Regions from separate parts of the Brevibacillus ruminantium genome, predicted to be linked through region 2. Evidence: riboswitches for the same ligand, from Rfam matches in the RefSeq annotation. Region 2 holds a riboswitch; each other region holds the start of a gene.
What was found. Region 2 has a riboswitch for thiamine pyrophosphate ahead of thiS (sulfur carrier protein ThiS). Riboswitches for the same ligand answer to the same signal wherever they lie in the genome.
Positions count from the first base shown of each region.

Region 1: linked by a shared signal. The riboswitch ahead of thiO (glycine oxidase ThiO) and the one ahead of thiS (sulfur carrier protein ThiS) in region 2 are both predicted to bind thiamine pyrophosphate.
Region 3: linked by a shared signal. The riboswitch ahead of thiC (phosphomethylpyrimidine synthase ThiC) and the one ahead of thiS (sulfur carrier protein ThiS) in region 2 are both predicted to bind thiamine pyrophosphate.

Region 1 is NZ_CP098755.1:4,565,076-4,572,497, forward strand. Features, by position in the region: gene NDK47_RS22510 (NAD kinase) at 1-656, opposite strand, end outside; gene NDK47_RS22515 (NUDIX domain-containing protein) at 775-1,224, opposite strand; gene NDK47_RS22520 (YugN family protein) at 1,382-1,783, opposite strand; gene NDK47_RS22525 (hypothetical protein) at 1,952-2,812, opposite strand; gene thiO (glycine oxidase ThiO) at 2,915-4,033, opposite strand; TPP riboswitch at 4,134-4,247, opposite strand; gene NDK47_RS22535 (excisionase family DNA-binding protein) at 4,307-4,552, opposite strand; gene NDK47_RS22540 (glucose-6-phosphate isomerase) at 4,509-5,900, opposite strand; gene NDK47_RS22545 (efflux RND transporter periplasmic adaptor subunit) at 6,131-7,405, shown strand.
Region 2 is NZ_CP098755.1:2,696,242-2,703,663, reverse strand. Features, by position in the region: gene NDK47_RS13375 (hypothetical protein) at 1-445, shown strand, start outside; gene NDK47_RS13370 (ABC transporter substrate-binding protein) at 797-1,825, opposite strand; gene NDK47_RS13365 (ABC transporter permease) at 1,843-2,607, opposite strand; gene NDK47_RS13360 (ABC transporter ATP-binding protein) at 2,607-3,383, opposite strand; gene tenA (thiaminase II) at 3,368-4,048, opposite strand; gene NDK47_RS13350 (thiazole synthase) at 4,128-4,898, opposite strand; gene thiS (sulfur carrier protein ThiS) at 4,904-5,107, opposite strand; TPP riboswitch at 5,328-5,438, opposite strand; gene kapB (kinase-associated lipoprotein KapB) at 5,474-5,860, opposite strand; gene NDK47_RS13335 (alanyl-tRNA editing protein) at 5,913-7,172, opposite strand; gene NDK47_RS13330 (DUF2203 domain-containing protein) at 7,221-7,422, shown strand, end outside.
Region 3 is NZ_CP098755.1:1,943,339-1,950,760, reverse strand. Features, by position in the region: gene NDK47_RS09515 (EamA family transporter) at 62-1,000, shown strand; tRNA gene NDK47_RS09510 (tRNA-Gly) at 1,139-1,212, opposite strand; tRNA gene NDK47_RS09505 (tRNA-Pro) at 1,264-1,340, opposite strand; tRNA gene NDK47_RS09500 (tRNA-Leu) at 1,390-1,476, opposite strand; tRNA gene NDK47_RS09495 (tRNA-Ser) at 1,487-1,579, opposite strand; gene thiM (hydroxyethylthiazole kinase) at 1,704-2,516, opposite strand; gene NDK47_RS09485 (YitT family protein) at 2,736-3,407, opposite strand; gene NDK47_RS09480 (DUF6173 family protein) at 3,831-4,202, opposite strand; gene NDK47_RS09475 (hypothetical protein) at 4,463-4,711, shown strand; gene NDK47_RS09470 (VOC family protein) at 4,951-5,304, shown strand; TPP riboswitch at 5,359-5,468, shown strand; gene thiC (phosphomethylpyrimidine synthase ThiC) at 5,628-7,422, shown strand, end outside.

The DNA of each region.
Region 1 (7,422 bases), 1.9 Mb from region 2:
ATTTCCGGGTTCATGACGATGAGCTCCACCTCATGGTGACAGGGGAGGACCAGCGAGCTGTTCACGGTCCGGTACGCCTGATTGTTGATCGACGCGATCTCGGAAAGCTGTATGGCCTCAATCGACGGATGCACCAGTGCTCCATTGACGGCCTTGTTGTAAGCCGTACTGCCCGAAGGTGACGAGACGATCAGACCGTCTCCGCGAAAAGTCTCAAACTCATCCCCGTTTATGTAGACGCAGGCGACCAGCGTGGAGAGCGAAGCGTTGCGAATCACTAATTCATTTAATGCCCATTTGTCAAAGGTTTGTCCGTCCCGGGTATGGATCTGACACTGCACGGTCGGATATTCCGCCAGATACGGCTCTGGCTGCTCCCTTAGCACTTGAACAAAAGAATCGAGCTCGTCTGGATGCCAATCCGCATAAAATCCCAAATGACCCGTGTGAATGCCGACATACGCCGGGGCAAAGCCGTATTGATGGACGGCTTCCAGGAGCGTTCCATCCCCTCCGATGGACAGTACCATGTCCGGCTGTTCTTCTGGCCGTTCCACGAAACGATATGGGCTTCCCGGCTGCAGGAGCTTTTCCCGAAGCTGCCCGCAAACCTCCCTCGTGTAGTCGTCATTACGCAGTACGGTAGCTATTTTCATGGTGACTCCACCCTCGCTTTTCCTTAGGACAAAAAGCCTCTTTTTCGCGAGGCTTTTTGAGATGAACTGCATTCACTATACCATAGCTACTCACAGGATGCATGGTTCTCCGTGAGACTTACCAGCGATCTGTGAGATATTGCTTTTGAGAAAATTCCTGTATTCTTCGAAGGGTCGCCGGTGTGATATCCTCGGGCAATTCATTCCAGGAAAAAAAGCGCATTTCAGCCACTTCCGAATCAGGTTCTGGTCGCTGATGCAGCAGATAGTGCTCCACATGAAAAAGGGCGATGTAATCCCGTTTCCCTTCTCGTTCACTGTAGTAGAGATGGCACAATGACAGGCCCATCGTCTCTACCCGACACTCCTCCCACAGCTCTCGCCTGGCGGCATCCTCGAACGATTCTCCCTTCTCTACTCCTCCCCCTGGAAGGTACCATCCCTTCACATAGGTGTGACGAACCAACAGAACGCCTTTTTCACGGTCTGTCACAATGATGCGGACCCCCAGTGTCAGAGGCTTCCTGAGACGCCAGTACCAGGTGAGCAGGGTATGATACCACGACATGGTTTTCCACACTCCCTGTTTACAAGTCATGCTTTCCCATCTACTGCCATTTTACCTTACCTTCTCTCATCTTGCTATGCGGACAAGAGCAGTGATCATCGCATTCCATAGAAAAACGGGCCACTAAGTTCTGCGGCCCGTTGGTCTGCTCCGGTTGTTATTCAAATCTGTTCTCCAAATCCCGTATGATGGCTTCCGCCTTGCGCAGCCAGTAGTCTTCTACTTCGCCGTCCTTGTCGACAGGCTCCTGGAATTGGTTCATCGCTGCGGAGCCTACAGCGGAAATATATCCGATATCTTCTTCCACATCCTGTTGATAGACGTGCTTCAGGACAAATGGAGTTCCCATTTCCAGCCAAGCATCGGCTCCATCCAGTTCGCCTTCTTGCACCTGCACGGGTATTCGCAGATATACCATGCCTTCATCGTCCAGCTTTTTATCCAGAAAACCGCCATTATAGTCCCAGTTGGAGAGGGTAAATCCGTCGGGCTCCAGAGATTCGCGGAAATATCCATACGTTGCTCTCGTCCCTTCCAGACTGCTTTGAATGGTTTTCACTCCAATCCCTTCCTTTCTGCTTTTCCGTTTTTCCCAGTTGTGGTTACATTAGTGTGCGACAAATACCAGGGTTGTACTCATCAACCTTGGAAAAGCAGGGAAAACGCAAAGAAGCCCCAGCACCGCTTTACCGGGTGAGGCTTTTGCAATCGAGGGCAAACACCCTCCCTATATCAGCACAATCGACAATAGGGAAAAGAGCGCCAAGGGTATGACTTTTTTTCGACAACGCCGAGGCTGGAACTCCGAGGAGCAATACGGCGGCACGAGCGGCGGCGGCGGTGGCAGTGGCGGTGGAGGTACTGGCAGCGGCCGCAATGGTGGATATGGCGGGAATGGGGCTACAGGCGGATACGGCGGGTAGGGATAAGGCGGAAAGGGACGCACAGTTTCCGCCGGGCTTACTTTCGTCGGTTTCTTTTCCGTTTCCGCAGGACTAACCTGCTGCAGTGGAGCTACCAGCGGCACGCACGGTACGCAATAGGGCTGGGTTTGCGGTTGTGGAAATGGAAATGACGGATACGACGGATACGACGGTAAAGTGGAAGGACGGGTCGTACTCTCGGGGGATACTGCCGTATGGGGAAATCCACCGGGGCCTGGATATCCACCAGGGCCTGGAAAACCGCCGGGACCTGGATATCCGCCAGGGCCTGGAAAACCGCCGGGACCTGGATAGGGCCGTACATTTGGACCGGTCGAAAATGGACTTACGGCTGTAAAAGGAGCCTGCATATTGGGAGAAGCCGAACCAAACGGGCTGGCCGAACCATAGGGAGACCACGAAACAGGGGCAAGATCAGGCTCATACTCTTCCCAATCATCCACTTCTTCTTCAATCTCGACATAAACATTCTGGTCATCCCAGTCGACGATTTCCCCCTCGTACACCTGCCCGTCCAGTGCTTCAATCCTCACCCTTTGCCGAGCGTGTTCCTGACAGACATTCTGAACGGTATGGCGAATATCCCTGATCATGCTGATCGCTTCTTGATCAACATGAAACAACTCCTTGTTTGACTCTTCCATCGAAGAACTCCTCCCCTCTCGTGTTTCTTTATTACCATATACGGCAGTGGATGGGGAGGTGTCTATTTTCCGAAGAGGTCTAGCCTATTTTCCGGGTCCTTTTCAGATCGCTGCCGGCGATTGGACGAACCGGGCCGGCGAAAAGGAGGCCAGCGGCTCTGCCTGTCCGCTCTCCAGATAATCGGCCATCACTTTTGCCGTGATCGGGGAGAGCAAGATCCCGTTGCGAAAATGTCCAGCAGCGATCGAGATGCCTTGCCATCCGGGAACAGGGCCCAGCAGCGGCTTGCCGTCTGCGGTAGCGGGACGCAAACCTGCCCAAGCCTCGAGAAAAGCAGCCGTTTGCAACGCGGGCACATACGGCCGCACGCCATTTACGATATGGGTAAGTCCGCTTAACGTGACTTCCCGCTGAAATCCCGCTTCATCCTCTGTTGCTCCCAAGACAATTTTTCCGTCCCGTTTGGGCGTGATATACCCGGTCGTTCCGAAAATGACGGTTTGCAAAGGGAAGCCGATGGAGGAGACAGCCGCTACCTGCCCGCGGACCGGTCTGATGGGCACCGGGCATTGGAGCCAGCCCGCCATGATTCCAGCCCATGCCCCTGAAGTAATCACGGTATGCGATGCCAGCAGTTTTCCAGCAGCCGTTTGCACCCCGACAACACGAGTCCCTTCGGTAGCCATGCCGGTTACGACACAGCCCGACAGCAGCTTCACCCCCTGATTTCGGCAGGCCAGCACCAATGCGGCCAGCAGCAAACGGTTATTGATATGACCTTCTTCCCGTGAATAGATTCCCGCCATCGCGTGTTCCGTGATCAGCGGCTCCAGCTCTTGCATCTCTCTTGCGCTCATCCACTGAACGTTATAGCCTGCTTCCTTTTGCCATCTGTATTTTTTTTCCATGGAAGCAGTTTCTTCTTCCGTAAGGGCAACCGTGAGCACACCGGATGGCGTCGCCTGCACGTCAGCTCCCGACACCTCCTGCAGCGCACTCACCCACTCCGGGTAGAGCCGAAGCGAGGCGACTCCCAGTTCGAGCATGTCCCCAGGCTTGGAAAACTCTTTGAGTGGTGCCAGCATTCCGGCTGCTGCCGAGGATGCCTGCCCTCCCCAATCGCCTTGCTCCACCAAGGTAACTGTCATACCTCTACGGGACAATTCGTAAGCCAGGCTCAAGCCGATAATGCCTCCCCCTACCAGTAAACAGTCCGTCACGTCTCTTCCTCTCCTTCTATCCAATAGAAAAGCCCACCCTCTCCAGCAGGAAAAGGCGGGCATTGAAAAAGCATCCCAAAGCACCGGCAGACAACCATCTGTCTGCGTGCAGCCACTTCCCTTCGCCAGCATGATCTGGATCAGGTGCAAAGGGTCGACGGGTCACAGCTTCCGTCCTCTCAGCCCAGCATGATGGACTCCCCCAGTTACTTTTCGATCTATTCATTTACCTCTTCAGTATATTCCTCTGCATTGCTGTCTGACAAGAACCGGTTAATCTTCATCCTTGACATCGTAGCTCTCCGGGACAGGTTCGTGCTTTTCGGCTTCCTCGAATTCCCTCAGCTTTCGCATCTGCTCCAGATAATGCTGGAATTGTTCTTTGTTGATGAGATACTCCTCTCCGTTGTGAACAGCACGGATGCGTCCTTCCCGAATTTTTTCAAGAATAAATGTGACGGGCAGCTCCAGGTATTCAGATGTTTCTTTTACAGTCAGGTAGGATTTTGTGGTTTCCACGAATTCTCGCTTCCAATTCCGCTTTTAATTTTTCAAAACCGGGGCGGCCCAGCAAAGCAAACATATTCATCTTGTAGGCATCCACCCCAGGCTGATCAAAGGGATTGACCCCCAGCAGGTATCCGCTGATCGCACAGGCCTTTTCAAAAAAATAGACCAACTCACCAAAATGATACGCTGTCAGGCGCGGAATTTCCACTACCAGATTAGGTACGCCGCCATCGGTATGAGCCAGCAGCGCCCCTTCCACTACCCGCGCACGGATCTCATCCATCCCTTTTCCATCGAGGTATTGCAGGCCATCCAGATTATGCGGATCAACCGATATGGTCACGTCAACCTCAGATTTCCGGACCGTCAGGACGGTTTCGAACAGATGGCGCTTCCCGTCTTGCAGATACTGTCCGATCGAGTGAAGATCGGTAGAATACTCTGCCGCTACAGGAAAAATTCCTTTGCCTCTCTTGCCCTCTGACTCGGCGAAGAGCTGTTTCCACCACTCGGCGAAAAAACGGAAGCGCGGCTCGTAGCTGACCAGCACCTCGATCAGCTTTCCCTTTTGATGCAGCAAATGGCGAGCAGCGGCATACTGGTAGCAAGGATTGTCGACCAACTTCGGCGTCTCAAACCTCACTTTTCCATCAGCCGCTCCACTCAGAATTTCGTCAATATTGCTCCCGCCTACTGCGATGGGCAACAATCCGACCGGCGTAAAAATCGAGTACCGTCCCCCCACGTCATCGGGGATAGCAAAACTCTCGTATCCCTCTCTTTCTGCCAGCCGCCTGAGCACTCCTTGTTTCCTGTCCGTCGTCACATAAATCCGGGAACGCGCTCCCTCAGACCCGTATTTTTTCTCCATCCAATCGCGAAACACGCGAAACGCAATGGCTGGTTCCAAGGTCGCACCCGATTTGGAAATCACATTCAAAGAGACATCTTTCCCAGCAAGCAGCTCCAGCAGCTGAGCGATGTATACGGAACTGACATTATTGCCCACAAAATAGATCTCCGGCCCGCCTCTTTTGTCTGCTGACAACAGATTGGTGAAATGGTGACCGAGCATATCAAGCGCAGCTTTGGCGCCCAGATACGATCCCCCGATCCCGATGACAACCAGCACATCGGACGTGGACCGGATCTTTTCAGCCGCTTCTTTTATCTGCTTTCGTTCGGATTTTTTGTCCTGGACTGGCAAGTCGAGCCATCCGCGAGAATCGCTTCCTGGACCCGTCCCCTGGTGAAGGCGAATATGAGCGTCCAACACTTCCGGAGCAACCCGGTCCCAGTCGTGTTGATCGAGAAAAGCGCACGTATGGGAGTAGTCAAAACGAAGTCCCTGGTTCATGGCTCCCTCCCTGTGAAGTCTTGCTTATCTTCCTACATCTTACTGGTGGGGCCTTGCAAGAGTTCGGCCGAAGATGCCACATTTTCTGCTCACTTTTTCCTTTCCCTTTTCTCGCCGGCATTTGTGAACATTTTGTGAACAAGAGGTCATACCTGTTACTTTCAGGACAGCCCTCCGTAAAACAGAGTCGATAGTACTGCTTACAATACTTGGCAAGGGGATCGGAAACTATGAAAAAACGATGGTGGATTATTGGTTCCATCACTGCGGTTTTGGTGATCGGAGCCGTTGGCGTGAAACTGATGGGGTCAGAGCAAGCGATAGGCATGCAGGTACAGGTCGGCTCAGTCATGACGTCCACATTGGAATCTCGCATCCTCACATCCGGCAGTGTCGTGGCGGAGGAAAAACATAAGCTCTATGCAAATGTGAACGGGACTTTGCGTGAATTTACACTCAAGGAAGGAGATGTCGTAAAAAAGGGGCAGGTAATCGGAAAAATTGATACCTCGGACGTCGAAAGCCGCTTGTTGGAGCTGGATGCACAGATTGAGCTGGCACGAGCCAATTTGTCCAAAGCTCAGGCAGGAAGTGAGCCGGAGGAGCTGGCGCAAGAACGCGAGCGCGTCGCTCAAGCGGAGCGGGAGTACGAAGCTGCGAAAAAGGAATACGAGCGACTTCACCAGCTCTTCACCTCTGGAGCAACCACCCAGCAAGAAGTAGATCGGGCCAAAGGTCAGCTGGACTCACATCTCTCCTCGCTCAACGTGGCCAAACAACAGCTCACTTTGAAACAAAAGGGGCCGCGCAAAGAGGAGGTCGCTTCGCTCCAAGCGCAGATCAACAAATACCAGGTGGATAAGACAGGGCTGGAAAAGGAACGGACGCAAAGCGTTCTGATCGCTCCGGAAGACGGTACGGTGATCAGCCTGGCTACCGACAACGGTCAATACGTCAACAAAGGAACAGAGATTTTAACGCTGGCCAACCTGAACAATCTGCTGGTACAAGCAGACATCAATGAATCCGACATCAGCAAAATCAAGCTTGGACAGACAGCCACGATCGAGGGAAGCTCGCTTGGCAAGCAAAAGCTAAACGCCAAAGTGATTCGCATCGCTCCGGTCGCGGTCACCACCCAAAGCAGTTCTGGAACAAGCGAAAAAACGCGTGTCAAGGTGACGATGCAGCCCGAAGGTGATGTATCGGCCATGAAGCCAGGGTTCCATGTGGATATTGATATTTTGACGGAGAAAACGGAAAATGCCTTGCAAGTGCCGATTGAAGCGGTGCAGCAAGAGCAGGACGGCAGCACCTACGTCTGGATCGCAGATGGCGGCTTGGCCAAAAAAGCGAAGGTAACCGTGGGCATGGAAAATGAGCTCTCCTCCGAAATCAAATCGGGACTGACCGGTGATGAGCAAATCATTCTCAATCCTTCAGAAGGTTTGCAGGAAGATACGCCCGTCACACCTTCCACCATGCCGGGAATCGCTGGCATGTAACCACTTTGCAAAAAAGG
Region 2 (7,422 bases):
AAATGGGAGGGAGCTGATTGTCAAAAGCGATCTGATCATTCTTGGCTGGCCCAATCAGTCGTATCAAACTTTTGAGACGGGAGGAAGAATTGGTCAACGCAGGATCGTCAATTTTGTTCAAACCGTTCGCGTTGAAAAAGTGTTAAAAGGCCATGTCCTCGCGCCAGTCAAACTCATGAGTACAGGCGTTGAGCCGCTCCCTGACCCTGCTGATCCGGTAAACATGCGTTATCCCGGCCCGCTAGCTGCTGAACAATATGTCCTGTTTCTGAAAAAAGTGAGCGGCAGCGACCTGTACAGTACAGTTGGCCTGTGGCAAGGCGTCTATCCTGTGTACGATGGAAAGATGATCAGTTTACGTAATTTGGGTTTTACAGAATTGAACCAGATTACGATGAGGGAGCTGGAGGAGAAGATTAAAGTGATTCACTCTGCCGCTCCCTAACTGCACGTCCAGAGCTGGATTGCACGTGCGGATCAGACTGTTACAGATAGAAAAAAGTCACTAAAGAACAGCTTCAGTGACTTTTTGCATCAGGTCGAGAAGGCTGATAAAGAGTATCCTCGATCCGCTTACATAGCGTTTAGTGCACGGTACATAAAAATTGCGATTGACGCCCCTGATAATACGACGGTAGCGACAAAAGCGAGAATGACCAGTTTGTTGCTCCGGTTTTTATTATTGCTCATGAGTCTTCTCCTTGTCTAAATTTCCAACACTCTACCTTCTTCTTTATATACTATAACGCTTCCAGACAAAACAAAACTCCCCAACGGAGAGTTTTGCGCTTTGCCACTATTTTGTTAGATTTGCCATAACCTCTTCTGCTTTGATTTCCTTGGATATCAGCTTCTCTTCCAGCATCCAATCGATCAGCTTCTGCCACGATTCCGCAGACTGACTGCCAAAAGGTTCACTGCCTGCATCCATCAGAGGCAAAAGGATATCGAGACTTTTCTCCTCTACATCCTCTTCCAATGGGAATTCTTTTGCCTGCTTGGCCAAAAGCGAAGTCAATACCTCTTTCTTGTGTTCCTTCACATATGCCTGACCCTTGGCCGCAGCGCGGAGAAAGGCTGCTAAAGCGTCTTTCTTTTGAGTCAACGTCTCATCACTGGTCGCGATGACCAGCTCGTAATAATCCGGTACGCCAAAATCACTTGGCTTGATCACGTTGACAGGCACACCGTGTTTTTCCAGAATGACCTGCTCATGGTTGATATAGCCGCCGACGACCGCATCCACTTTTTTCGCAGTTAATGCCGGGATGATATCAAAGCCGATATCCGTAAAAGCAAGGCCGGAATCATCTGCACCCGTTTGTCTGACAACCGTACGAACGACCGCCTCATCAAGTGGTACAGATGGGTACCCGATATTCTTTCCTGCCAGCTTCTCCGGCGTATCCAATCCGCTGTCTTTCCGCGTCATGATCACATTCAGCGGATGTCTCACCAAGGCGGCGATCGATACCACCTGGATATCTTCCGAGCGGGCCTGCACCATCTGCGTTTGGTAGCTGATCGCCATATCGACTTTGCCCGCTCCGACCATCCGCAGCGGATCATTCGCATCCGACGGCATCTGGAGGTGGACTTTCAGATTTTCGTCCCGGAAGTAACCCTGCTCCTCTGCTGCGTAGAGAAAAGAGTGTACGGCATTGGGATACCAGTCAAGCACCAGCGTCAGTTCAGTCGGCTCTTTGCCACCAGGGGATGATGGGCTCTTGCCCTCCTGTCCTGCTGGATGTTCTGACTGTGTACCGCAGGCTGCGAGGCCAGCTGTCAGACTGAGAATAAGAAGCATCTTCGTCCATTTTTTCATGGTTTTCTCCTACCTGATCATCTATTTTTTCTTTTTCGTTTATGGGGGGCAAACCGAAGCTCCAATCGCCCTGCCAACCAAAACAACAGCATGCCCAACAGCGAGAGAAGCAGCACGGATGCAAACAAGGCGGGTGCCTGAAAATTGCCCGAAGCCCGGCGCCCAAAATAGCCAAGACCTTCGCTTGCCCCCAGCCACTCCCCGATGGTCGCACCGGATACACTGTACGTAGCGGCTACCTTCAGCCCGCTAAAAAAATGGGGGAGGCTGGCCGGCAATTGCAGCTTGCGGAAAAGCTGCCACCTGCTTGCTCCCATCGTGCGGAGAAGGTTGGTCATCTCCCGGTCGCACGCCCGCAAACCGTCGAAGGTACTGACGACAATCGGGAAAAATGTAAAGAGAATCGTAACGGCGATCTTTCCCGTCAGATCATATCCGAACCAAAGGATAAAGACCGGTGACAGCGCGATGATCGGAATCGTCTGTGAAATCACGATATACGGGTAGATCAGACGCTCTGCGCTCTTGCTCAACGTCATCACCAGCGCCAGCGAAATTCCAAACAAGACTGACGCAGAAAGACCGAGCAGCACCTCTTTTAACGTCGCCCAGAGATGGAGCCCCAACAGTTGCTCGCGCAGATTCCACAGGGATTGAAATACAGCGCTTGGCGGCGGCAAAATAAATGCGGGGACATCAAGGATTCGGCACGCTGTTTCCCAGACGAGCAATAGCCCGAGGAGGGAAAGCAAAAACATCAGTCCCTTCCGAAATGATGACATCAGCCCCCCCTCCTTTCCCCGACGGCATGGGCAGAGCTGCGCAAAAGCTGCCAGATTTCCTCCCGCAATGCGTGAAAGGCAGGATCGTTTCGGCTGCTCATGGATCTGGGCCGCGGAACGGCGACTCGAAGCTCCACCGGCTGGCGAATGGGGGCACCCAAAAGGACAACCACCCTGTCTGCCAACAGGATTGCCTCGTCGATGTCATGGGTAATCAACAGCATCGTACTGCCTGTTTGCTGCCACATCGAGTGGAGCCACTCCTGCATCTCCATCCGTGTGATCCCGTCCAGCGCACTGAAAGGCTCATCCAACAGGAGCAAATCAGCTCCCGTCAACAAGGCCCGCATAAAGGAGACGCGTTGTCGCATCCCTCCGGAAAGTTCCTCCGGGTACGCATCTTTCCATTCAGCAAGGCCAAACCTCGGCAGTTCTTGCTCGACACGCTCACGGATCGCTCGTTGTGAAAATCCTTGTATTTCCAGCGGTAAACCCGCATTTTCAGCCACAGTCCGCCAGGCCAGGAGCAGATCCCGCTGGGGCATGTAGCCAACCTGCCCCAGCCGTTTTGTCGCTGGCTGTCCATCAAGACGGATGACACCGTGCTCGGGCTGAAGCAGGCCGGCTGCCAGTTGAAAAAGCGTACTCTTCCCGATCCCGCTCGGCCCGATCAGACTTACCAGCTCACCTTTTTGGATCTCCAAGCCAAACCTATCCAAGATAGGCTGATCTCCATAGGAAAAACTGACTTGCGAAAATGCTAGTTTCTCTCGCACGGCCACTCTTCCTCCGTGTAAGCCATCTCCCAGAACAGATATTCCATGCGCGAGGTATTCAAGAAATGCTCCTCCAGTATAGCCAGCTCAGCTTCCGTTTTGCCCTCGGCCAGTTGGTCCATCAGATCGATCAACCATTGCGCCAGCTCACCGAATTCCTCCGAGCTGTAGGTGCGCACCCAATCCCCGTACCATTCATGCTCAATCGCGCCTTCGATCATCGCCAGCCGTTTCCCGATTTCCCAATAGCTCCAGGCACACGGGAGAACCGCACTTACCAGATCGGCAAGCGAGCCCTGGTGAGCTACTTTCAGCATGTAGCTGGTGTACGCCAGCATGACAAACGAGGGCTTGGTTTGCTCCAGCTCTTCACGTGTGATCCCGAACCGCGCCGCGTATTGCCGATGAAGATCCATTTCAAAATGAAGCGTGGCCTCCTGTAGAGATGCAAAGCGAGAACTGGTCGCCAAATCCGTCGCCTTTGTACTGGCGATGGCGAACATTTTGGCGTATTCGATCAAATAGACGTAATCCTGCTTCATGTAGAAGCGGAAAGATTGGACGGGAAGGCTTCCGTCGCCAAGACCAGTCACAAAGGGGTGACGATGCGTCCGCTCCCAGATCGGGTCTACTTTCTTACGCAGACGCTGCGTAAAGGTTGACATGTTGACACACTCCTCTTCTTCTTGCTCGTGCTCCTATATCCAGGTGGTGTTCTCATAATGCGTGTTCGTCGCTGCGACTTTATTCAATCATGCCTTCCAGAGGACTGCTCGCTGAAGCATAGCGCTTTTTCGGAATTCTACCGGCCAGGAAGCCTTTTCTGCCTGCCTCGACTCCCAGTTTCATCGCTTCCGCCATCAGTACAGGATCATCGGCGAGAGCCACGGCTGTGTTGAGCAGGACGCCATCTGCGCCAAGCTCCATGGCCAGCGCACAATCAGCCGGGGAACCGATGCCCGCATCAATGATGACCGGCACCTTGGCGTCCTCGATGATAAACCGGAGGTTGTTTGCATTGATGATGCCCTGACCAGAACCGATCGGGGAAGCTCCCGGCATGACGGCATGTACGCCTACTTCCTGCAAATGTCTTGCTAAAATCGGATCATCATTGGTGTAAGTCAGGACGATGAATCCCTCTTCGACGAGAATTCGGGAGGCTTCCAGCGTACCGATAGGGTCCGGCAGCAGTGTTTTCGGATCGCCGATTACTTCGACCTTGATCATGTCGCACAGACCTGATGCTTTTGCCAATCGTGCAATCCGTACCGCCTCCTCTGCCGTGTATGCTCCTGCTGTATTAGGCAGCAGCGTAAACTGTTTCAAGTCCAACTGTTCCAGAAAGTTTGGTTCATGCGGGTTTTCCAAATTTAAACGACGTATGGCAAATGTCAATATTTCCGCTTCTGAAGCAGCCACGGCCTTGCCTTGCAGCTCCAGATCGGGAAATTTTCCCGTACCCAGAAGCAGGCGCGAGCGAAATTCATACGGTCCAATTTTCCATGTATCCATCTTGATCATCCTCCACCGACAAAGTGTACAATTTCAATTCTGTCTCCATCCATAACCGGTGTTTCTTCATAGCGGGAGCGATCCACGATCTCGCCGTTTCGCTCTACAATGACGATTTTTTCTTGCAACTGGTAGGACAGCAGCAATTCACGCACATTCTGTATCGTGTCAGCCAGCTCCGTTCCCTTGCCATTTAACTGGACCTGCATATTCTCCCTCCTCAGCGCACTTGATGGTTTGTTCAAACGAGACGTCATAAAAAAACGGCCGCTTCCACCTGTATCATGAGACAACAGACGGAAGAAGCCGTATTTATACGGTACATCCGGGGCGGATAAAAAAAACCATCCGCCTCGGATGGTTGTGGTTGCTGATCTGCATGGGGTGATGTCGTGACTGCTAGAGAACACATGACATCGACCTTCTCGCTGATGAGCTGATACCTCTTCCTCCGCTGGCATGACCCAGTTCAGGTTCAACGGTCAGTAACGCATTCGTTACAATCTCAGCCGATTTCGCCCGGCTCCCGTTTGGTATTGAACGTCATTATTTGGTTCGATTTCTACACTATCACGCTATTTTGCGTTTGTAAAGGTTTCCTTGTACAAAATCTCCAGTTCGACCAGACAACGCTCGGCCCATTTTGTCGTCTTTCGCAGCTTTTCCATTTCCCGCTCCAACGTCACCTTTACCGACTCCTTGTAATCAGGCAAAGCGCCGTTGTAACCCATCACGGTCTGTGTGGGAACCATGATTTTTTCCAGATAAGAGAGCGCTGGTCTCTGGTGAAACAGCGGCACATCAACTTCCAGCGGATTGTGCAAATCACCTTGCGTTGGATATTTCGTCACGGCCATAACTTTTACCAATAATTTTTCACCGTGATTTTCGACCACTTCCGTAATGTACTCGCCCGTTTTGTGGCCCACACGAACATGATCGCCCGGATTCCATGAAGTCATCGTAATCGTCCCCTCCTCATTCATTTGTCCATTTTATGGAAAACAACGTATGTTATCCCTCTATTTTTGCCAGAAGAAGCCCACGTGCATGGGAAAGGAGATCATCGACCGGCAGCGTAGCAGCACCGCCTCCTTGCGCCATGGACGGACTTCCACCGCCTTTTCCATCGATTAGCGGCAGGGTTTCCTTGACCAACTGATTCATCTCCACTGTAACGTCTGTACCGCGAGCAAAGACAAGCTGAAGCTTTTCACCAGTTGTCGCAAACAAAACGATGGCCTTTGCATCCTGGGAAGTGATTGCTCGCGCCAACTGTTGAAGCTCTTGCATACTGCGCCCCGCAAAAGAAGTCAGAACCAGCCGCAGATTACCTCCCAGCCCTTCAGACTCTTTTCGCAAGCGTTCGGCTTCCAGACTGAGCAATTCCATTTCCTTTTGCTGCAAAGCCTCTTTCAAAGCTTCTTTTTCAGTCAGTAGACGCCCCAACACTTCACATGCCTCTGACTCACTGGTCCCCAGTAATCTCATCAAGTCCTGCAGCAGCTTTTGTTTTCGTGAATAATCGGCAAAGGCTCGGGCACCGCAGACAAACTGGACGCGGATGTTGCCGCGATGACGCTCCCAACCGATAATCTTGATTGGCCCCACTTCGCCGGTTGTATGCGGATGTGTACCGCCACAGGGGTTGTAATCAAAGTCTTTGATCATCACGACCCGGATATTTTCCGTTACGGTCGGTTGTTTGGTGAGGGGCAACTGCGCCAGCTCTTCTTCTGTGACAAACCGCGCTTCAATCGGGCGGTTTTCCATCACGATCTGATTGGCCAATCGCTCAACCCTCTCCGCCAGCTCCGCTGCCAGTGTATCCAGCTCTACATCAATCGTCACATGCTCGCGTCCCAGGTGAAAGGCGACGGTCTGCGCTCCTGCGATTTCGATAAAGGATGCTGACAAAATATGCTGACCTGCATGCTGCTGCATCAGATCAAAACGGCGCTCCCAATCAATCTGTCCGGCAACCTTTGTTACGTCTTCCGCGATCGGTGCATCCAAGCGATGCCTGATCTCCCCCGCGACCTCCTCCACATCCGTAACCTGTCGATTACCGAGGGTCCCCAGATCGCATGGCTGACCCCCGCCCGTCGGGTAAAACGCGGTCTGCGTCAGCACCACATAAGGTTGTCCATTCTCTTCCGCACCGCGCTTGACAATCTCTGCCTCAAAACTCTGCAAATAGGCGTCCTGGTAGTACAGTTTGTCGTCCATGGCTGCTCCTTCCCGGTTGCCGCACACTGCGGACAACTCTTCCATTTCCTCCCTGTCCGCATCCTTGTATAATGGTGGGAGGAGGTGTTATGTTTGTCCAAAAAATATTTCACTCTTGATGAAGCAAATCAATTGCTCCCGTATGTACGCGAGGAACTCTCCTTTTTACAGGAGACAAAACGCCGCTTTTATAGCATGTATGAAGAATTACAGCAAGTGAAAAAACAACAACCCCAGGACGAGCAAGCGGTGTTTACACTGGAATGCCGCCTGGAGTTTATGGATTTGGAATCAC
Region 3 (7,422 bases), 750 kb from region 2:
TCAATCCGTAGTACAATAGTTCGGGTAGAATTTGTTTAGTCAGAAAGAAGGAAGTTCAGCCATGTCATACTGGAGATACGTGCTTCTTGTTCTTGCGGGAGCTGTAAGCTACGGGGTTCTTTCTATTATTATGAAAGCCGCCTTTCAGGCAGGCTTTACCCCAAAAGAATTAAGTGCCAGTCAACTTCTATTCGGCGGACTGATCATGTCAGCAGTCGCTTTTTTTATTTCCAAGGAGCGCTTTCGCTGGCGCTACGTCATCCTGCTGCTTCCTGTCAGCATCATGATGGCTTCCACCAGCTTTTTTTATCATCAAGCAGTTAACAGCCTGTCTGCTTCACTGGCCATCGTCCTGCTCTTTCAATTTACATGGATCGGTGTCTTGATCGAATCGGTGGCTGACCGTACGTGGCCGACTCCAGAAAAATGGGCTTCTCTTGTGTTGTTGGCCATCGGGACCGTTTTTGCTAGCGGACTGGATACGAGCAGCCTAAAATCGGTGAGTCTCTTTGGACTGGGAGCAGGATTGCTCTCCGGTGCGACATTTGCTGCGGTTATTTTTTTCAGCGGCCGCATTAAGCCCGGGATGAATCCCTATCTCCGCAGCGCGATTTCCATCAGTCTTGCAGCCCTATTGCTTTCCCTGGTCTATCCGCCTGCTTTTCTCGTGAATGGCCGAATTTGGGAAGGCCTGCTCCCTTACGCGCTGCTCGTCGGCTGCTTCGGATCTGTTATCCCGATTCTCTGTCTGGCGATCGGTGTCCCTCGTCTCGGCAATGGCCTTGCCACTATTCTCAGTGCAGCCGAGCTGCCGACTGTAGTTCTGCTCTCCAGCTTCGTGCTTCACGAACAAGTTACTGCGGCTCAATGGGCAGGTGTATGTATTATTTTGATGGCCATTATCGTCCCTCAGATCAAGCGGAAACCTGCTCGCCGTGCCGCCGATCATCCTTCGGGACAGAAGCACCTCAGGAAGATTCCGCCCTCTGCAAACATGTAAAAAAGCGTATCAACCGAATCTGTGGTTGATACGCTTTTTATATCGACGCCTGTTCATGGGGGAGCGATCTAAATGTAGCGTTAGGTTATCAAAAAACCCAGCACGCCGATCCGGCATCGCTGGGCAACTTTTGCAAAATGGAGCGGGTGATGGGAATCGAACCCACGCGACCAGCTTGGAAGGCTGGAGTTCTACCATTGAACTACACCCGCAAGCACAAGGATCAAGCCTGTCTGCATGAAGAACATCGATGAAAAGTGAAATGGTCGGGAAGACAGGATTTGAACCTGCGACCTCTTGGTCCCGAACCAAGCGCTCTACCAAGCTGAGCCACTTCCCGATTGTCAGAATGCCTATTGAAAGCAAAATGCACCATACATAAAAATGTATGGTGCGGTCGAGAGGACTTGAACCTCCACGGTGTTGCCACCACTAGAACCTGAATCTAGCGCGTCTGCCAATTCCGCCACGACCGCAAGCTTTTTCTGGCGGATGGAGTGGGATTTGAACCCACGAGACGAGTCATCCCCGTCTACACGATTTCCAATCGTGCTCCTTCGGCCACTCGGACATCCATCCAGAAGAAACATCTTCTATCCAATTCTCACTAACAAACTAGATTCTAACATAGAAATAGCTATTTTTCAAGAGGGATTATTTAACAAACTTTTTTCAGCATCAAGGCAGTCAACGAACAGATCCATTAGAGAAGTGTTACATCCCCATCTCGCAAAATGTCTTCTTTTGTTACCATGGCCAGTTGATTCAAAAGCTCGATCTGAAAGCTGCCCGGCCCTTGTTGCCGCGTTTTTTCAGCAGCGATTTGCGCCGCCACTCCATAGGTAACCAATGCAGAAGCGCCAGCCAGCAGCACGTTTTTTTCCACAGCCAGAAATGCCCCGATGATCGATGAAAGCAGGCAGCCAGTTCCCGTCACCTGCGTCAACAGCGGGTGGCCGTTTTTCACCAGGCAGGTTTGACTTCCATCCGAGACGATATCTTCTTTCCCTGTGATCACCACATGGGTCTGAAAGTGTTTGGCTGTTTTGTGAGCAAGCGTAATTTTTTCTTGGTCCGAACCATCTTCACCTGCGTCCACACCTTTGATTTCCCAGGTCTCTCCGAATACGTGCGCAATTTCTGCCGCATTTCCGCGCAGAAGCGTGACGTCCACCTCTTGGAGAATTCTTCGCGCTGTTTCCGTTCGATAAGCGGTGGCTCCAGCGCCAACGGGGTCAAACACCACCGGAACCTGGTTCGCGTTTGCCGCCTGACCGGCGATGATCATGGCCTCTACCTCTTGCTGATTCAGCGTTCCGATATTCAGCACCAAAACGCCGGCCAGCTTCGCCATGTCGGCTACCTCTTCCTTTGCGTAGGCCATGACGGGAGAGGCTCCCAATGCCAATAAACCATTGGCAGTAAAATTGGTCACAACCACATTGGTGATATTATGTACGAGCGGTTTTTGCTCTTTTACACGCTCCCAAGTATGGGTGATCTTTTGCAAATCAATCATGACCATCTCTCCTCCTGTTACGCGGTTTCTTTTCCATCTTTCGCTCCTCTTATTTTACACCAAAAGAAAGAGGCATGTAGGCAGATGCCCCCTTCACTGAAAAAAAGAAAAACCGCGAGTCAGATTACCTCCGGTTTTTCATCCCTATATGTTTGCTGTTCATTTGCAAGCGCAAGATGGACCTGTCTTCATTCTCGTCCCTTTTAAGAGAGGAACTCAGAGAGATGAGCGGGCGCCTTCCACATGTCCATGTCCGGCAACCGTCTCTTCTTCTTCTGCCATCGCCGACTTGCCCACTGTCCAGGTAATGACCCGGCTGGCAATCACAACTGCGATCACTGTATAGAAGACTTCTCCCATAGGCAAATACAGGAATGACAGCGCCAGCACCATGCAGTCCAGCAAAAGAAAGATCGTCCCGATCGACAGACCGGTGTATTTGCTCAGCAGGACGGACATGATGTCGTCACCGCCCGTAGCGGCGCCGAATCGAAGGATAATGCCGGTTGCCAGACCGGTCAACAAGCCGGAGAGAATCGAGGCCGCCAACATATGGTTGCCCAAATCTATGACAACTGGCGAAAATCTTTCAAACAATTCATAAAAGCCTGAAAAAGCGAGTGACGCAAGAATTGTGTTCCAGATGAACTGGCGTCCTTTGAGCATCCACGCCATGATAAACAGCGGGATATCCAGGACCAGCATCGTTACCGCCGGCGGAAAATTGAATCCGTATTTGGCAAGCAGGGCCAAACCCACGAATCCGCCTTCCGACAAGTGATTCTGGAAGTTGATATGGTAATACGCAAATGCTAACAAACACGCTCCAAACAAAATCAAACTAATCTGAGCTACCTGTTTTCGTAACGGTTTTGCTCTCCTCATCATGGTTTCCTCGCAATGTCTTCGGTTTTGGCCTCAGCGACCCACCGACCACGGAGGAACTTCTGACATACAGACAGCGTTCCATACGTTTTTCCTCACTTTCGCAGCAGGTTGAGTCGCCGATGTGACGATCGACATGCTACGACGCTATGTGTAGGAGAGATCATAACGTTTCCATACGCTCCTATACGGAACCATTGGTATCCTGATCCTTTCCGTTTTTGAATTACCTTTATTTTATCACAAGAACTGGAACTCATCGAATGCGGCAATTCGGGATAGCCCCTGAAATTCAGCCGTTTTTTCGTTTTTTTGCAAATGGCTCTGCGAGATGATCAGGATTTTACTGCAAATGAGCAGGGTTTGCTCCGCTTTTCTCGGTTTTTCCGCTCAAGGAAGCAAAAGGGAACCCCATGATGAGGTTCCCTATTTGGAGATAAATCCAATTGGTTTTTTCGGTTCGATCGGATTGACTCGCTTGACTGCCATAAGCAAGAAGCTGATTTGCGAGACATGCTGTATCAATTCCACCAGCGATCCGTTTTCCAGGGTGCCGTAAAATCGGATCAGACTGGGATTGCAGTAGCCAAGATGGGTCACGTGAAAGGTAATGGTCTGACCGAAGGAGACCAGCCGCATGGCCACCTGATGCTCTTCGTCCAGATTGGTGTCAAACTCATTAATCATATCGACCAGCATCTGGCAAAAGTCGCTGGCGTTCTCCGCGTTCATGCCGTCTGACAACATCGGTGCAGCTGCATGCATGACTTGCGGCAGAAGCTCGGATGGCTGACTCATTCGTAACCGCTCCTCTCTCATTGATCACAAGGCGATTCTACGAAATACGATCCCGCTGGTTTTTCATAGAAACGACCGTGATCGCGTGCTGTCATTGTTTGGTCCACTGGTTTGGCTTAGTGGTTGATTCACTGTTGTTCTTCTATCCTATCATTTCTCCCGGAAGAAACGGAAGAGGTGATCGTCCGCTTTCCGAAACCATTTTGTGAGAAATTCGTATTGTCAGAAAAGGAGCTGAATCGGAAAGGAGAGATCGCAGAATGAGATGGTTCTCCCGTTTCTTTTCGAGCCACAAATGTTTGGTCTATATCGCCATCGGACATGAAGCATACGCCCGGGTCGCAGCCAAACTGCAGCAGCACGGCGTAAGCTTCCGGACCAAATCCCCTTTGGGGAATGTATGGCAGCATGCCTCCAACACCCTGCCGCCGCGTTCTGAGCTTTTTACCTACGAAATCTATGTGAAGCCCGAAGATGAAGCGAAAGCTCATCAGGCGATTCATCGCTGATCGCTTTTCTTTTGTCGTTAGATCGGGACGAGGGAAGTTTCCCCTATCGCCTGCGGTTTCAACGGTAGTGACAAATGAGCGTATAACCGTTTTCACGATGATTGTAAACGGTCTGTTGCTCCTCCCTCTTTCCCTTTACTTCCATCTCAATTGTGATCGGATGGATGGCAGCCCAGCAGGAATTGGTAAAAAGGTGAAGAAATCATTGACGTACGTATTTCATGGGGAGGAACGTTACAATGGCAAGAGTCGTATTGTTCGAATTAAACAGTCAGCATCCAGAGCAAGCTGCTGCCTTTTATTCATCTGTGTTTGGCTGGAAAATTGGGGAGCCTCACTGGGATTATCGCACCGTCACGACCGGAGGAGATGAGAAGCCGGGGATTGACGGCGGCATTTCACTGGGACCCGCTGATTATCCTCATGGGATACGCGTTACGATTGAGGTCGATTCTATCGACGAATCACTCGCCCGCGCGGTGGAGCACGGAGCCAAAATCGTACGGGAGAAGATGGAGTTTGATGAATTTTACTTGGCCTATCTGGTAGACCCTGTCGGCCTTGGTATCGGTCTGATACAGAACAAAAAATAGTCAGGGGCTTGAATAAAACCCAAATGATGGTATGATGTTGTTGTATCAAATCAAAATACACGCACGGGAGCTTGGGGAACCAGGCTGAGAGGACGGCTATTCTGTCGTCGACCGTTGAACCTGAACTGGGTAATGCCAGCGGAGGAATTTGTCTATATGACTTGAAAGGACTCGCATTTTCGCGAGCATTTAACGTCCTTTCCACTCTCGCGTCTGGCGTCGCAGGATATTCCTGCGGCGTTTCCTTTCGTCATTGGACGCGTTTTTTCTTCCGCCTCCCTCAGGGTTTACGCCACGTGCAACCATGACAAGGAGGTTTTTTCATGTCTACACCACAAGCTTCTCCCCTCACTTTAACCGCCGTACAACCATTTCCCGGCAGCCGAAAGGTGCATCTGACCGGCAGCAGACCGGACATTCGAGTACCGATGCGGGAAATCTCGCTCCAGCCTTCGCAGGGTGTAACCGGCGAAGTTCCCAATCCCCCCATCCAGGTCTATGACACCAGCGGTGAATATACAACAGCGGACTATCAGGCTGATATCGAAAAGGGTCTTCCCGCTCTGCGCGAAGGCTGGATCGCTGAGCGCGGGGACACAGAGCCGTATACAGGCCGCGCAGTTCAACCGGCCGATGACGGCTTCCACTCCGAGGAGCAGCGCGGGGCAACGGCCATCCCGATCTTTCCCCGAGGCAGCCGCAAACCGCATCGGGCCAAATCAGGGAAAATCGTCACCCAGCTCCATTATGCCCGTCGCGGGATCATTACGCCGGAGATGGAGTTCATCGCCATCCGAGAAGGCGTTTCTCCCGAATTTGTGCGAGATGAAATCGCCAGTGGACGTGCCATCCTGCCTCTGAACGTCAATCACCCCGAGGCAGAGCCGATGATCATCGGGCGGAATTTCCACGTCAAGGTGAATGCCAACATCGGGACATCAGCCGTCACTTCTTCGATCGCGGAAGAAGTGGAAAAAATGATGTGGGCCACTCGCTGGGGCGCAGATACCATCATGGATTTGTCGACCGGAAAGCATATCCACACCACTCGTGAATGGATCATCCGCAACAGCCCAGTCCCTGTCGGAACCGTTCCGATCTATCAGGCGCTGGAAAAGGTAAACGGAAAAGCGGAGGAGCTGACCTGGGAAATCTACCGGGATACCTTGATCGAGCAGGCGGAGCAAGGCGTGGACTATTTCACCATTCACGCCGGCGTGCTGCTCCGCTACATCCCGATGACAGCCAATCGCGTCACCGGAATCGTCTCCCGCGGCGGCTCTATCCTGGCCGCCTGGTGTCTGGCTCATCATCAGGAGAATTTCTTGTACACCCATTTTGAAGAGATCTGCGAGATTCTCAAAGCGTATGATATTTCAATTTCACTGGGGGATGGACTTCGTCCCGGCTCGATTGCCGACGCCAACGACGAAGCCCAGTTTGCCGAGCTGGAAACCTTGGGTGAATTGACGAAAATCGCCTGGAAACACGATGTCCAGGTGATGATCGAAGGTCCGGGCCATGTGCCGATGCACCTGATCAAAGAGAATATGGAGAAACAGCTGGAGCTTTGCCACGAAGCGCCTTTCTATACGCTGGGCCCGCTGACAACCGACATCGCCCCCGGCTACGACCACATCACCTCAGCGATTGGCGCGGCCATGATCGGTTGGTTTGGCACCTCGATGCTCTGCTATGTGACGCCAAAGGAGCATCTCGGTCTGCCGAACAAAGAAGACGTACGAAACGGTATGATCGCCTATAAAATTGCCGCCCATGCAGCCGATCTGGCCAAAGGTCATCCGCGCGCCAAAGTGCGTGACGACGCTCTTTCCAAAGCCAGATTCGAGTTTCGCTGGAACGACCAGTTCAACCTCTCCCTCGACCCCGAGCGGGCCCGTGAGTACCATGACGAGACATTGCCAGCCGAGGGAGCCAAATCCGCGCATTTCTGCTCCATGTGCGGTCCGAAGTTTTGCAGCATGAGAATCACGCAGGATATTCGGGCCTATGCCCGGGAAAACCCGTCTCCCCTGCTTGACCAGAGTGAAATTGAGGCGGGCATGCAAGAAAAAGCGAAGGAATTTCGCAAGCAGGGCGGGCAGTTGTACAAAGGGA